Regions from separate parts of the Serratia sp. TSA_105.2 genome, predicted to be linked through region 2. Evidence: predicted binding sites of a transcription regulator. Region 2 holds the regulator's gene; the other holds the start of a gene.
What was found. The regulator Fur, encoded in region 2, represses iron uptake genes when iron is present. The targets are predictions, from matches to a motif close to ATAATAATGAGAACNACTATCAA.

Region 1 (7,578 bases), on a different contig from region 2:
GCCGATCGCATGCACAGTCACGTCCATGCCCGGCGACTGGCCGGCGCCGGTCACCGCGACGCGCAGCGGCATGCCGACTTTACCCATGCCGACGCCCAGCTCATCCGCCGTGCCCTGAATGGCGTCATGCACATTTTCCGGCGTCCAGACGGTGATGGCGGCCAGCTTGGCGCGCACTGTTTCCAACGGCTGACGCGCCACCGGGCGCAGGTGCTTCTTGGCAGCGTCTGCGTCGAACTCGCTGAAGTCTTCGTAGAAGTAACGGCAAGACTCCGCCATCTCTTTCAGCGTCTTGCAACGCTCGCCCAGCAGCTTGACGAGGTCTTTCAGTTCCGGGCCATTGCGGGTTTCAAGGCCCAGCTGCTCAACGTGCCATGCCAGATGCACCGCCACTTCTTCCGCCGGCATATGGTTGATGTAGTGGTGGTTCAGCCACTGCAGCTTCTCGGTGTTGAACGCGCTGGCGGATTTGTTGATCGCTTCCAGCGTGAAGAACTCTTTCATCTCATCGATGGAGAAGATCTCCTGATCGCCGTGGGACCAGCCCAGACGCACCAGGTAGTTCAGCAGCGCCTGCGGCAGATAGCCGTCGTCGCGGTACTGCATAACGCCCACCGCGCCGTGACGCTTGGACAGCTTTTTACCGTCGTCGCCGAGGATCATCGACACGTGCGCGTATTCCGGCACCGGCGCGCCCAGCGCTTTGAGAATGTTGATTTGGCGCGGGGTGTTGTTGATGTGGTCTTCGCCGCGGATCACATGGGTGATTTCCATGTCCCAGTCATCGACGACGACGCAGAAGTTATAGGTTGGCGAACCGTCGGTGCGACGGATGATCAGATCGTCCAGCTCTTGATTGCTGAATTCGATCGGGCCGCGAATTTTGTCGTCGAAGATCACCGAGCCTTCCTGCGGGTTGCGGAAGCGCACCACGTGCGGCTCGTCGTCGGTGTGGCTGCACTGGCTGTCGCGGCAGTGGCCGTCGTAACGCGGCTTCTCGCCGTTTTCCATCTGCTTCTCGCGCAGCGCTTCCAGACGTTCCTTGGAGCAATAGCATTTATAGGCCGTGCCCTGCTCCAGCATCTCGTCGATGACCGCGTTGTAACGATCGAAACGCTTGGTCTGGAAATACGGGCCTTCATCCCAATCCAGGTTCAACCAGTTCATGCCATCCATAATTGCGTCGATCGCGTCCTGGGTAGAGCGTTCCAAATCGGTATCTTCGATACGCAGAACGAACTCACCGCCCGCATGGCGGCTGAACAACCAAGAGTAAAGTGCGGTACGCGCGCCGCCGACGTGAAGATAGCCGGTCGGGCTCGGTGCAAAACGGGTTTTGATTTTCATTGGGTTCACTGCCTTATTACGCAACGCGTGTCGGCGATGGCCGACGATTGCTCGGAATTGAAAAAAGAGTGGACGACATTGTATCACCACGCGCTAATTCCTCAACGCCGACACGATATTGCACCGGTCGATTTCGCGCGTTTTGCGGCGAGTTTCGCATAGCGTTGCGCAAAGAATCGGCGGCGCTGGCGATAATTATCGCGCCCTGCCTAAATTTGCGGCGAACGATTGAAATCACTTTAAAAACCGTTGACTCACTTTGAACTATCCCTATAATGCGACTCCAACAAGACGGGGCGATTAGCTCAGTTGGTAGAGCATCTCCTTTACACGGAGGGGGTCGGCGGTTCGAGCCCGTCATCGCCCACCATCTTGTTGAGAAAAAATGAGAACGAATGAGGGTGATTAGCTCAGTTGGTAGAGCATCTCCTTTACACGGAGGGGGTCGGCGGTTCGAGCCCGTCATCACCCACCATCATTATCTCGTTTAGCAGTACCTGGAAGTCCTGAAGTGGGTGATTAGCTCAGTTGGTAGAGCATCTCCTTTACACGGAGGGGGTCGGCGGTTCGAGCCCGTCATCACCCACCACTTCTGCGGGTCGTTAGCTCAGTTGGTAGAGCAGTTGACTTTTAATCAATTGGTCGCAGGTTCGAATCCTGCACGACCCACCAATTCAGAGAAAAGCGCCTTTTGGCGCTTTTTTCGTTTCTGCGCCACCTAAACCCGACTTCATCTTCTTGCCGACAGAGTTCACCGAGTCGTGCAGGATGAAGAGCCGTAGAGGTTCGAGCATCGCGCAGCGATACGACAACGCGCAGCGTTGCCCGCAGGGTGAGGCCACAGGCCGAATCAATCCTGCACGACCCACCAATTCAGAGAAAAGCGCCTTTTGGCGCTTTTTTCGTTTCTGCGGTTCGCCCCCCCCTTTTCTTCTTTATCCAGCCACCACGCGCTGAGATACGAATGGTTATCATTTTGGCGACTTGAATGGTAAATTAGCGGGCATCCACCACGCAGCCAATCCGCCGCCGGATTGATACGCCTTAGTTCAAGGAAAGAAAGAGCCCGCTCATGACCCTATCCTTACGCCAGCTGTTCATTGCATTTATCGCCACTTCCAGCCTGCTGCTCAGCGGCTGCGGCCCGGACGAGAAGAACGACGGGCAGAAACCGTCCGCCCCCGCTGCCGACAGCAGTTGGCCGCGCACCATCGACAGCGCCAAAGGGAAATTCACGCTGGAAAAACCACCGCAGCGCATCGTGTCCACCAGCGTCACCATCACCGGCACGCTGCTGGCGATCGACGCCCCGGTGGTCGCCAGCGCCGCCACCAGCCCGAATCCCCTGGTGGCCGATAAACAAGGCTTCTTTACCCAGTGGAGCGAGGTGGCCAAACAGCGCCACGTCGAACGGCTGTACCAGGTGGAGCCCAATGCCGAAGCCGTCGCCGCCGCCGCGCCGGATTTGATTGTCGTCGCCGCCACCGGCGGGGATTCGGCGTTGAAACTGTATGACCAGCTGTCGGCCATTGCGCCGACGCTGGTGCTCGACTATGGCGACAAGAGCTGGCAACAGTTGGCCAGCGAGCTCGGCGAGATCACCGGCCATGAAGCCGGCGCCAAACAGGCGGAAGATCGTTTCGAACAGCGCGTGGAGCAAGTGAAGCAGGCGATCGCGCTGCCGCCGCAGCCGACCACCCCGCTGGTGTATGCCGACAACGGCCGCGAGGCCATGCTGTGGACGCCGGGTTCCGCCCAGGGCAAGCTGCTGACCCAGCTCGGCTTCCAACTGGCCACCCCGCCGGAAAGCGCCAAAGGCAACGCCAGCATGGGTAAACGCCATGACATCATCCAGATCTCCGGCGAAAAAATGGCCGAGGGCCTGAACGGCAAAACGCTGATCCTGTTCGCCACCAACGAGCGTAAAGTGCAAGAGGTGCTGACCAACCCGTTCCTCAAACATCTGGAGCCGGTGGAACAGCGGCACGTCTACGCCGTCGGCAACGACACTTTCCGTCTCGATTACTACAGCGCCACCAACATGCTGAACCAAATCGAACGGCTGTTCAAAAAGCCCTGAACCACGCCGTCGGCGGGCCAACCTCCTGCCGACGTTTGCCATAAACAGGGCAACCGTTCACATTCAATCAATTGAAATATCAATAGTTATTAACATCGTCAATGCACCTGCGCCACCAACCGGCGGGTGCATGCGGGCGTAAACTCGTGCTACTATTAGCACCCGCATGAACGCAAATAACAATGAGAATAAAAATCATACAGGAGTTACCGGTGTGAACGTACCCACTCCGACTGAGCGGACGCTTTCGTCCGCACCGCACGCAGCTTACGCCAGTGGCTTCAAACGCATCGCCGGGTTCGGTATCGGCTTGGCGCTGTTGCTGCTGTGCATCATTGCCAGCCTGATGCTGGGTTCCAAAGCCATCCCCTTCCATACCGTCTGGCTCAGCCTGCAGGGCGCCGCGAGCGGTTCCGACAGCACCATCATTCTCAACGCCCGGGTGCCCCGTACGCTGGCCGGCATTTTGGCCGGCATGGCGCTCGGCGCCGCCGGCGCGCTGATTCAGGCGTTAACGCGCAATCCGCTGGCCGATCCCGGCGTGCTCGGCATCAACGCCGGCGCCAGCTTCGCCGTGGTCATCGGCATCATGTTTTTCGGCGCGGCCACCACCGAAAGCTATATGGCCTACGCCTTCGTCGGCGCTGCCCTCACCACCCTGCTGGTCTACCTGATCGGCACGCTGGCGGGCGGGCGCATCAACCCGGTGCGGCTGACGCTGGCCGGCGTGGCGATCGGCGCGGTGCTGATCGGCATCACCACCGGGCTGTCGCTGATCGATCCGCAAACCTTCGACCAACTGCGCTTCTGGCAGGCCGGCACACTGGATATCCGCACGCTGTCCACGCTGCCGGTTACCGCCCCCGCCATTTTGCTCGGCTGCCTGCTGACGCTGCTCATCGCCCGGCCGCTGAATACCATCGGCATGGGGGAAGATCTGGCTATCGCGCTCGGCGCACGCGTGGTGCTGACTCAGATCGTCGCGGTGATCGCCATCACGCTGCTGTGCGGCGCGGCAACCGCCACCGTCGGCCCAATCAGTTTCATCGGCCTGATGGTGCCGCATATCGCCCGCTGGTGGGTCGGCCCCGACCAGCGCTGGATCCTGCCCTACTCCATGCTGCTGGCGCCGATTTTACTGCTGTGCGCCGACGTGGTCGGCCGTCTGCTGGCGGCCGGTGAGCTGCGGGTATCCATCGTGGCGGCCTTCATCGGCGCGCCGGTGCTGATCTGGCTGGTGCGCCGCAAGAAAACGCTGGGGGGTCTGTGATGAGTCTGCCGCACACGCTGCATATCGGCCGCCCGGACGGCGTCATCAACTGGCGCATGCCGCTGCGCCTGCTGTTGGTCAATCTTTCGCTGCTGGCGTTGTGCCTGGCAATGGCCGTTGCCGCGCTGTGCTACGGCACGCTGCAGCTTTCGCTGGAACAGGTCTTTGCCGCGCTCAGCGGCGAGGCGCCGAAAAACCTGGTCACCGTGGTCACCCAATGGCGCTTGCCGCGTATCGCCATGGCGCTGTTGTTAGGCGCCGCACTCGGCATGAGCGGCGCCATCTTCCAGTCGATTATCCGCAACCCGCTCGGCAGCCCGGACGTGATTGGCTTTAACATGGGGGCTTACACCGGCGCGCTGATCGCCATCACCCTGTTCAACGGCGGCTATTACTACATCGCCGGCGGCGCGCTGGCCGGCGGCATTCTCGCCGCGCTGGCCATCTACCTGCTGGCCTGGCGCCAAGGCATCGCCGGCTTCCGGCTGATCATCGTCGGCATCGCCATCAGCGCGGTGCTGGTCTCCACCAATACCTGGCTGATCATCACCGCCTCGCTGGAGCGCGCCATGGACGCCGCCATGTGGCAGGCCGGTTCGCTCAACGGCATGACCTGGCAGAAAGCCCAGCCCGCCACGGCGTTCATCGTGCTGGCGGCCGCGGCCGCGCTGCTGATGGGCAAACGGCTGCAGCTGCTGGAAATGGGCGACGACACGGCGCGCGCGCTGGGCGTGAACGCCGAAGGCAGCCGGCTGTGGCTGATGCTGTTCGGCGTCACCCTCACCGCCGCCGTCACCGCCACCGCCGGGCCGATTTCCTTTATCGCGCTGGCGGCGCCGCAGATCGCCCGCCGCCTGGCCGGACAATCCTCGGTCACCCTGACGTCCTCGGCGCTGATGGGCGCGACGCTGCTGCTCGGCGCCGACGTGGTGTCCCAACATCTTTTTGCGCCGATCCAACTGCCGGTCGGGGTTGTGACCGTCTGCATCGGCGGCCTGTACCTGATTTGGCTGCTCATCCGTGAGGCCCGCAGATAATGAAAAGTGATAACGCCATGAGCCACCGCCTGCACGCCTCGCACCTGAAGCTGGGCTACGACAATAAAATCATCGCTGACGATCTGAGCGTAGCGATCCCCGACGGCGCCTTCACGGTGATCGTCGGGCCGAACGCCTGCGGCAAATCGACGCTGCTGCGCGCCCTGTGCCGCCTGCTGAAACCCAGCGCCGGCGAGGTAATGCTGGACGGCAAGAATATCAGCAACTTCGCCACCAAGGCGCTGGCGCGCGAGCTTGGCCTGCTGCCGCAAACCTCGATCGCACCGGACAGCATTACCGTGGCGGACCTGGTGTCGCGCGGCCGCTATCCGCACCAAAGCCTGCTGAAACAGTGGACGCAGGCCGACAAACAGGCGGTGGGAGCCGCCATGGCGGCCACCAACGTCAGCCAGTTGGCGGATCGCAGCGTCGACGAGCTGTCCGGCGGGCAGCGCCAGCGCGTCTGGGTGGCGATGGCGTTGGCGCAGCAAACGCCGCTGCTGCTGCTGGATGAACCGACCACCTATCTGGACATCGCGCACCAAATCGAGCTGCTGGATCTGTTCCGCCAGCTCAACCGCGAGCGCGGCCAAACCCTCATCGCGGTGCTGCACGATCTCAACCACGCCTGCCGCTATGCCGATCATATCATCGCCATGCGCGACGGCAAGATCGTGGCGGAGGGGAACCCGGCGGAAATCATCACCGCCGAGCTGGTGGAACGGGTGTTCGGCATGCCGTGCATGATCATCGACGATCCGCTGTCCCACACGCCGCTGGTGATCCCGCGCGGCCGCTACCACTGCGACGCGCCGCAGGCATGAAAAAGGCCGGGTTACCCCGGCCTTTTCGTTACTTCTCCAGCGACACCTGCTTGAAGATGTGTTTGCCGAACGGGTCTATCTCGTAACCTTTCACTTCCTTGCGCATCGGTTCGAAAATGGTCGAGTGCGCGATCATCAGCGCCGGCATCTGATCGTGCATCATCACCTGCGCCTGCTGGTACATCGCCACACGCTTGGCGTGATCGTTCTCCTCGCGCGCCTGCAGGATCAGCTGGTCGAACGGTTTGTAGCACCATTTCGCTGAGTTGGAGCCGCCGAGCGAAGCGCAGGTGAACAGCGGACCGAAGAAGTTGTCCGGATCGCCGTTGGCGGTGGTCCAGCCCATTAGCGCCGTCTGGTGCTCGCCGTTTTTAATCCGCTGCAAATATTCGCCCCACTCGAAGGTGACGATTTTGGCGCGCACGCCGATCTTGGCCCAGTCGGCCTGGATCATCTCCGCCATGCGCTTGGCGTTGGGGTTGTAAGGCCGCTGCACCGGCATCGCCCACAGGTCGATGTCAAACCCCTGCCCCAGCCCGGCTTCCTGCAACAGCTGCTTCGCCCGCTCCGGCGAATACGGGTAGTCTTCAAGCTGCGCGTTGCTGCCCCACTGGGTCGGCGGCAGCAGGTTCTTGGCCGGCTGGCCGGCGCCGTGGAACACCGCCTCGATGATCGCCGGCTTGTTGACCGCCAGCGCCAACGCCTGGCGTACCTTGACATTATCCAACGGTTTTTTCTGGGTATTGAACGCCAGGAAACCGATATTCAAGCCGGATTTTTCCATCACCTGAAGGTTGCCGTCCTGCCGCATGCGCGCCAGATCCGCCGGGTTGGGGAACGGCATCACCTGGCATTCGTTCTTTTGCAGCTTGGCGTAACGCACCGTCGCATCCGGCGTGATCGAGAACACCAGCCGATCGATCTTCGGTTTGCCTTCCCAGTAACGATCGAACGCCTTGTAGAGGATTTTCGCGTCCTTCTGGTACTGCACCAGCTGGAACGGCCCGGTGCCGATCGGAT
Region 2 (7,578 bases):
TCAAAAACGATCTGGTGCTGGAAGCCGCCTTCGGCCAGGCGCAGGGTTATGTAAATCAATACTTCACTAAAGCGTCTTACAAATTCGATCTGCTGGGCAACCCGCTGACCACCAGTTACCAGTTCTACGGTGCGGAAGACCGCATCAGCGACAAGAACGATCCGAACAGCATCTACGACGGCCTGGCCTGGCTGCAGGCGCTGACCTTCGGTTACACCACCGGGCAGTTCAACTGGCGTCTGGAAGGCACCATGGTCAAGGCGGAAGGCAACCAGGGCTTCTTCCTGCAGCGCATGACCCCGACCTACGCCTCATCCAACGGCCGTCTGGACGTGTGGTGGGATAACCGCTCCGACTTTAACGCCAACGGCGAGAAAGCGGTGTACGCCGGCGTGATGTATGACCTCAGCAACTGGAACCTGCCGGGCATGGCGGTCGGCGGCTCCTACGTTTACGCCTGGGACGCCAAGCCGAGCACCAACCCGATCTACGATCAGAGCCAGCGCCTGAAAGAGAGCGCCTGGAGCCTGGACGCGATGTACACCATCCAGGAAGGTCGCGCCAAGGGCACCCTGATCAAGCTGCACTACACCCAGTATGACAACCACACCAACATCCCTAGCTGGGGCGGCGGTTACGGCAACATCTTCCAGGACGAGAAAGACGTCAAGTTCATGGTTATCGCGCCATTCACCATCTTCTGATGCGTTCCCCGGCCTCGCCGCCGGGGGCAGTTAAGGGAATTCAACGATGAAAAAAATCATGCTGATGTTGGCGGCCGCCGCGGCCTTGAGCGCCTGCGCGCAACCCGCCGCGCCGCCGGAAGACGCCAAATTGAAGCAGGCTTACAGCGCCTGCATCAACACCGCCGAAGGTTCGCCGGAGCGTCTGCAACCCTGCAAGGCGGTGCTGAACGTGCTGAAACAAGAGAAGCAGCACCAGCAGTTCGCCGCGCAGGAAACGGTGCGGGTGATGGATTATCAGAACTGCATTATGGCGGTGCACAGCGGTAACGGTCAGGCTTACGACGCCAAGTGCGGCAAGCTGTGGCAAGAAATTCGCGATAACAATAATTAAGAAGGACAAGAACATGAACGCATTCAAACTGAGCGCACTGGCCGCGTTGACGGCAACGATGGGATTCCTGGGCGGCATGGGAAACGCCATGGCCGATCAACAGCTGGTGGATCAGCTGAGCCAGCTGAAGCTGAACGTGAAAATGCTGGATAACCGCGCCGGCGAAAACGGCGTGGATTGCGCGGCGCTGGGCGCCGACTGGGCCTCATGCAACCGGGTGTTGTTCACCCTCAGCAACGACGGCCAGGCGATCGACGGTAAAGACTGGGTCATCTATTTCCACAGCCCGCGCCAGACCCTGCGGGTAGACAACGACCAGTTCAAGATTGCTCACCTCACCGGCGATCTGTACAAGCTGGAGCCGACCTCTAAATTCAGCGGTTTCCCGGCCGGTAAGGCGGTGGAAATCCCGGTGGTCGCCGAATACTGGCAGCTGTTCAGAAACGACTTCCTGCCGCGCTGGTATGCCACGTCCGGCGACGCCAAGCCGAAAATGCTGGCGAATACCGACACCGAAAACCTGGACCAGTTCGTGGCGCCGTTCACCGGCGACCAGTGGAAGCGCACCAAGGACGACAAAAACATTCTGATGACGCCGGCTTCGCGCTTTGTCAGCAATGCCGACTTGCAGACGCTGTCTGCCGGCGCGCTGCGCGGCCAGATCGTGCCGACGCCGATGCAGGTGAAAGTGCACGCGCAGGACGTCGATCTGCGCAAAGGGGTATCGCCGGATCTGAGCACGCTGGTCAAGCCGGCGGCGGACGTCGTCAACCAACGCTTCGCGCTGCTGGGCGTGCCGGTTCAGGCCAACGGCTATCCGATCAAGACCGACATCCAGCCGGGCAAGTTTAAAGGCGCGATGGCGGTGCCGGGCGCCTATGAGCTGAAAATCGGCAAGAAAGAAGCGCGGGTGATCGGCTTCGATCAGGCTGGGGTGTTCTACGGGCTGCAGTCGATCCTGTCGTTAGTGCCGAGCGACGGCAGCGGCAAGATCGCCACGCTGGACGCCAGCGATGCGCCGCGCTTCCAGTATCGCGGCATTTTCCTCGACGTAGCGCGCAACTTCCATAAGAAGGACGCGGTGCTGCGCCTGCTGGATCAGATGGCGGCCTACAAGCTCAACAAATTCCACTTCCACCTGAGCGATGACGAAGGCTGGCGCATCGAGATCCCCGGTTTGCCTGAGCTGACGGAGGTCGGTGGCCAGCGCTGCCACGATCTGAGCGAAACCACCTGCCTGCTGCCGCAGTACGGCCAGGGGCCGGACGTCTACGGTGGCTTCTTCAGCCGTCAGGACTATATTGACATCATCAAATACGCCCAGGCGCGCCAGATTGAAGTGATCCCGGAGATCGACATGCCGGCACACGCCCGCGCCGCGGTGGTCTCGATGGAAGCGCGCTATAAAAAGCTGCATGCCGCCGGCAAAGAGCAGGAGGCCAACGAATTCCGCCTGGTGGATCCGACCGATACCTCCAACACCACCTCCGTACAGTTCTTTAACCGCCAGAGCTACCTGAACCCGTGCCTGGATTCTTCCCAGCGCTTTGTCGACAAGGTGATCGGCGAGATCGCCCAGATGCATAAAGAGGCCGGCCAGCCGATCAAGACCTGGCACTTCGGCGGCGACGAAGCGAAAAACATTCGCCTGGGTGCCGGCTACACCGACAAGGCGAAACCGGAGCCGGGCAAAGGCATCATCGATCAGAGCAACGAAGACAAGCCGTGGGCCAAGTCGCAGGTGTGCCAGACGATGATCAAAGAAGGCAAGGTGGCCGACATGGAGCATCTGCCGAGCTACTTTGGCCAAGAGGTCAGCAAGCTGGTGAAGGCGCATGGCATCGACAGAATGCAGGCCTGGCAGGATGGCCTGAAAGACGCCGAGAACGCGAAGGCGTTCGCCACCTCGCGCGTGGGCGTCAACTTCTGGGATACCCTGTACTGGGGCGGTTTCGATAGCGTCAACGACTGGGCCAACAAAGGGTATGAAGTGGTGGTTTCCAACCCGGACTACGTCTATATGGACTTCCCTTACGAGGTGAACCCGGACGAGCGCGGTTACTACTGGGGCACCCGCTTCAGCGACGAGCGCAAGGTGTTCAGCTTCGCGCCGGACAACATGCCACAGAACGCGGAAACCTCGGTCGACCGCGACGGCAACCACTTCAACGCCAAGAGCGACAAGCCGTGGCCGGGTGCCTACGGGCTGTCCGCTCAGCTGTGGAGCGAAACCCAGCGCACCGATCCGCAGATGGAATACATGATCTTCCCACGCGCGCTGTCAGTGGCTGAACGCGCCTGGCACCGCGCCGGTTGGGAGCAGGACTATCGCGCCGGCCGCGAATACAAAGGCGGGGAAACCCACTTTGTCGATACCAAGACGCTGGAGAAAGACTGGCTGCGCTTCGCCAATATCCTGGGGCAGCGTGAACTGGCCAAGCTGGACAAGGGCGGCGTCGCTTATCGTCTGCCGGTGCCGGGCGCACGCGTAGCGGGCGGCAAGCTGGAGGCGAATATCGCGCTGCCGGGGTTGGGCATCGAGTACTCCACCGACGGCGGCAAGCAGTGGCAGCGCTATGACGCCAAGGCCAAGCCGGCGATCTCCGGTGAAGTGCAGGTGCGTTCGGTCAGCCCGGACGGCAAACGCTACAGCCGCGCCGAGAAGGTCTAGGCCCGGTGCAATGGCCTGCTGCCCTGGCGGCGGCCGTATAACGAAGGGGGAATGCGTTCGCCCGCGCGTGTCGGCGTAGGGCGGACGTTGTAGTGAGAGTAGTACGTGGAGTCGCTGTGCCGCTGCAATTGTGATATTTCATGACATGATTTTCCCCGGCCTGTCCGGGGATTTTTTTGTCTGCTGCACAGCGGGCATAAAAAAACCGCCTCGGTGTGAGGCGGTTTTTCATAGCCGGTCAGGCTTATTTCTTGTCGTGCAGCGTTTCGTCTTCGCGGCAGTCACCGGTTTCGCAGTGGCCGTACAGATACAGGCTGTGGTTGGTGAGCTTGATGCCGTGTTGCTTGGCGATATCACGCTGGCGCACTTCGATGGATTCGTCGCTGAATTCGATCACTTTGCCGCAGTCCAGGCAAATAAGATGATCGTGGTGATGCTGTTGGGTCAGCTCGAACACGGACTTGCCGCCTTCGAAATTGTGACGTGTCACAATGCCCGCATCGTCAAACTGGTTCAGTACGCGATAAACCGTTGCCAGCCCGATCTCTTCGCCCATATCAATCAGTTTTTTGTACAAATCTTCCGCACTGACGTGATGGCATTCCGGATTTTGCAGTACTTCCAGGATTTTGAGTCGCGGAAGCGTGACTTTTAAGCCGGCCTTCTTCAATGCGATGTTGTTGTCGGTCATGCGAATTCAGTCCTGTTACTATGCTAATCAAGTTGAGGCGTACTCGCCTGTGGCATCGGTCGGCACAAAGAGTTAATGCGTCTCATTATAGAACCGGTTGTACTAAATGGAAACCGCCGGTTGTTAACAAAGATATAATTGCACTATTGCATGTTTTGCATGCAACGCCTTGATGGATGGGATAAACCGATATCTCAGTCTACCGTGACGGGGTGGGAAGTTACAAATCTGTAGCTTCTATCGCAGCAATCCCTGCTGCCGATGACGGCCCTGTGGGCACACTATGCACTTTACAGGGCCTTTGTTCAACCTTTCGCCAGTGCCGGGGCTTAGCCGACGATATCGGCCAGGCTCAGCTCTTCGACGATCTGTTTGACCCAAGCGTCCACGCGCTCGTTGGTCAGCTCCGGCTGACGGTCTTCGTCGATCGCCAAACCGATGAAGTGGTCGTCGTCCGCCAGGCCTTTGGAGGCCTCGAAGTGGTAGCCTTTGGTCGGCCAGTGGCCCACGATGGCCGCGCCGCGCGGTTCGATGATGTCGCGAATGGTGCCCATCGCGTCACAGAAGTATTCCGCGTAGTCTTCCTGGTCGCCGCAGCCGAACAGCGCCACCAGTTTGCCGTTGAAGTCGACTTCTTCCAGCGTCGGGAAGAAATCATCCCAGTCACACTGCGCTTCACCGTAATACCAGGTCGGGATACCCAGCAGCAGGATATCGAACCCTTCCAGGTCTTCTTTGCTGCTTTTAGCGATGTCATGCACTTCAGAGACGTCGTCGCCAAACTGTTTCTGGAGAATTTTCTGGATCATTTTGGCAATGTTTTCGGTATTGCCAGTGTCGCTGCCAAAGAAAATGCCTACAGTAGCCATATCGCGTATAACCTTTAAATTCAAGTAATTGCATTACTCGACGCCGGCACTGCCGCCGCTGACGCCGATTAAAATGATGCCATGGCAAGAGCCTTTCGCCTCCGGGGCGGGCGCCGACAGGCGCAGTCTCTTACCGGTAAATGCGTATCATGCCAGAAAGTGGCGCCGGGGTTTTATCGCATTTATGCGATGCCGGAGAATGAAGAAAAGCGTGGTCGATCCGGCGTTGTCCTTAACGCCGCGCCGCGCGTGCGGCCGAAGAGATCAATGTTCCGGCTGTTCTTCCGCCAGTTGTGCCAACAGCATCTGCTCGATGAGTTCGCTGCGGCTGATGTTGCGCTGTTCCGCCAGTTTGTTCAGGGCGTCCACCGCATCCGCGTTGATTTTCAGCTCTACGCGCCGCAATCCACGCACTTTATCGCGCCGTAACTGATTGCGCTTATTGATTCTAAGCTGTTCATCGCGGGAAAGCGGGTTGGTTTTCGGGCGCCCCGGACGGCGTTCATCTGCGAACAGATCCAGCGTCGTGCGATCCGTTTGTTCTTTTGCCATAGGTAGCGGTACTGCAAGGGAGTTTGCATCAAAAAGCGCTCGCACGCTTCCGGAGGCATCGGTTAACACACTTCGGGCCAATAAACCCTAACCCAAATTCACCCCCGAACCGGCGTTCGCGAACGCGCTGGCGCGGCGGCAAAATTATAGCGCGCCATATTACCCCAGCAGATGGAGCGGCGACAATGCCTAACTGCGGGCTAAACGCGCTAAGCCGTTATCTTTAGCGCGTTTTTTCGCCAGGTGAGCGCACTTTTCAGGCTTCGTCGAGAAAACGGTGGATGGCGCGCAGCACCGCCTCCGGCTTTTCGGCGTGCACCCAATGGCCGGTGCCGGCAACGACGTGCGCGCGGGCCTGCGGGAACTGGCGCGCGATGTCTGCACGGTAACTGTCCTGCACGTACGGCGACAGGCCGCCGCGAATGAACAGGATTGGGTGCGGCCAGGCCGGCACATCCTGCCAGCCGGTGATGTCTTCGTAACGTTCGATCAGCACCGGCAGGTTGAAGCGCCATTCGCCGTTGTGGAAGGACTTCAGCAGGAACTGGATCACGCCTTCTTCCTGCAGATAGTCGCGCATCAGCTGGGCGGCCGCCTGGCGCTGGGTGATGCCGGCGGCGCTGACGGCCTTCAGCGCGGCGAAGATCTCGTCGTGACGGCGGGTCTGGTAATCCACCGGCGCGACGTCGATGACGATCAGCCTGGCTATGCGCTCGGGCGCGATGGCGGTCAGCGCCATCGCCGCTTTGCCGCCCATCGAATGACCGATGACGATCGCTTTCTCCAGCTGCAGTTCGTCGAGCAGCGCCAGCAGATCCTGCGCCATGGCGGGGTAGTTCATGTCGTCGGCGCGCGGGGAGAGGCCGTGGTTGCGCAGATCGACCTTGATCACCGTGTGCTGTTTATGCAGATCGCGCGCCAGCACGCCCAGGTTGTCCAGATTGCCGAACAGCCCGTGGATCAGCAGCACCGGCAGCGCGTCTGACTCGGCGGCCAGCAGTTGATAATGTAATTTCATGGCGAAGTTCATACTGAGAGAGATTCAGATTAGGGTATCATGATTGAATCGCACGATGAATCATGCGGAATTTTCGCGGCGCGGGCTTGGCAGTGCCGGCTATAGGTATTAGTCTGCATTTGCCGTCCGGAGGCACATTGTTGTGTTCGCCCCAGCGCTTTTAACCTTATAATCCCATGGCTTGAATGCAGGATCTGGCTTCAGGTTCTAAGTAGAAAAAACAGTATTGGATAAAGATGAAAACTATTGAAGTCGACGAAGAGCTTTACCGTTATATTGCCAGCCACACGCAACACATCGGTGAAAGCGCGTCCGATATTTTACGCCGCATGTTGAAATTCACCGCCGGGCAGCCGGTGCGCGCGTTGCCTGCTGCCAGTGCACCGCAGTCCGTCGAGCTGGAAAAAGCGGCGCCGGCGCAGCGCCCACGCGATCGCGTACGCGCCGTGCGTGAGCTGCTGCTGTCGGATGAATATGCCGAGCAGAACAAAGCGGTCAACCGTTTCATGCTGGTGCTGTCCACGCTGTATACCCTCGATGCCGCCGGTTTCGCCGCCGCTACCGAGGCGTTGACCGGCCGTACCCGCACCTATTTCGCCGGCGATCAGCAGACCCTGCTGGCCAACGGCACGCACACCAAGCCGAAGCATGTACCGGGCACCCCTTACTGGGTGATCACCAATACCAATACCGGCCGCAA

Region 1: a site for Fur is predicted at 3,604-3,626, ahead of fepD (Fe(3+)-siderophore ABC transporter permease). Genes of this name have one in related genera too.

Annotation. Positions count from the first base shown of each region.
Region 1 is NZ_JBQZFT010000003.1:49,671-57,248, reverse strand. It holds gene gltX (glutamate--tRNA ligase) at 1-1,347, opposite strand, end outside; tRNA gene ACUTSC_RS11345 (tRNA-Val) at 1,642-1,717, shown strand; tRNA gene ACUTSC_RS11340 (tRNA-Val) at 1,747-1,822, shown strand; tRNA gene ACUTSC_RS11335 (tRNA-Val) at 1,861-1,936, shown strand; tRNA gene ACUTSC_RS11330 (tRNA-Lys) at 1,944-2,019, shown strand; RNA gene ACUTSC_RS11325 (RtT sRNA) at 2,095-2,218, shown strand; gene fepB (Fe2+-enterobactin ABC transporter substrate-binding protein) at 2,420-3,427, shown strand; gene fepD (Fe(3+)-siderophore ABC transporter permease) at 3,642-4,697, shown strand; gene fepG (iron-enterobactin ABC transporter permease) at 4,697-5,734, shown strand; gene ACUTSC_RS11305 (ATP-binding cassette domain-containing protein) at 5,752-6,558, shown strand; gene ACUTSC_RS11300 (ABC transporter substrate-binding protein) at 6,587-7,578, opposite strand, start outside.
Region 2 is NZ_JBQZFT010000002.1:617,680-625,257, reverse strand. It holds gene chiP (chitoporin ChiP) at 1-704, shown strand, start outside; gene chiQ (ChiQ/YbfN family lipoprotein) at 751-1,077, shown strand; gene ACUTSC_RS09385 (family 20 glycosylhydrolase) at 1,091-3,748, shown strand; gene fur (ferric iron uptake transcriptional regulator) at 3,993-4,439, opposite strand; gene fldA (flavodoxin FldA) at 4,769-5,308, opposite strand; gene ybfE (LexA regulated protein) at 5,573-5,860, opposite strand; gene ybfF (esterase) at 6,117-6,890, opposite strand; gene seqA (replication initiation negative regulator SeqA) at 7,115-7,578, shown strand, end outside.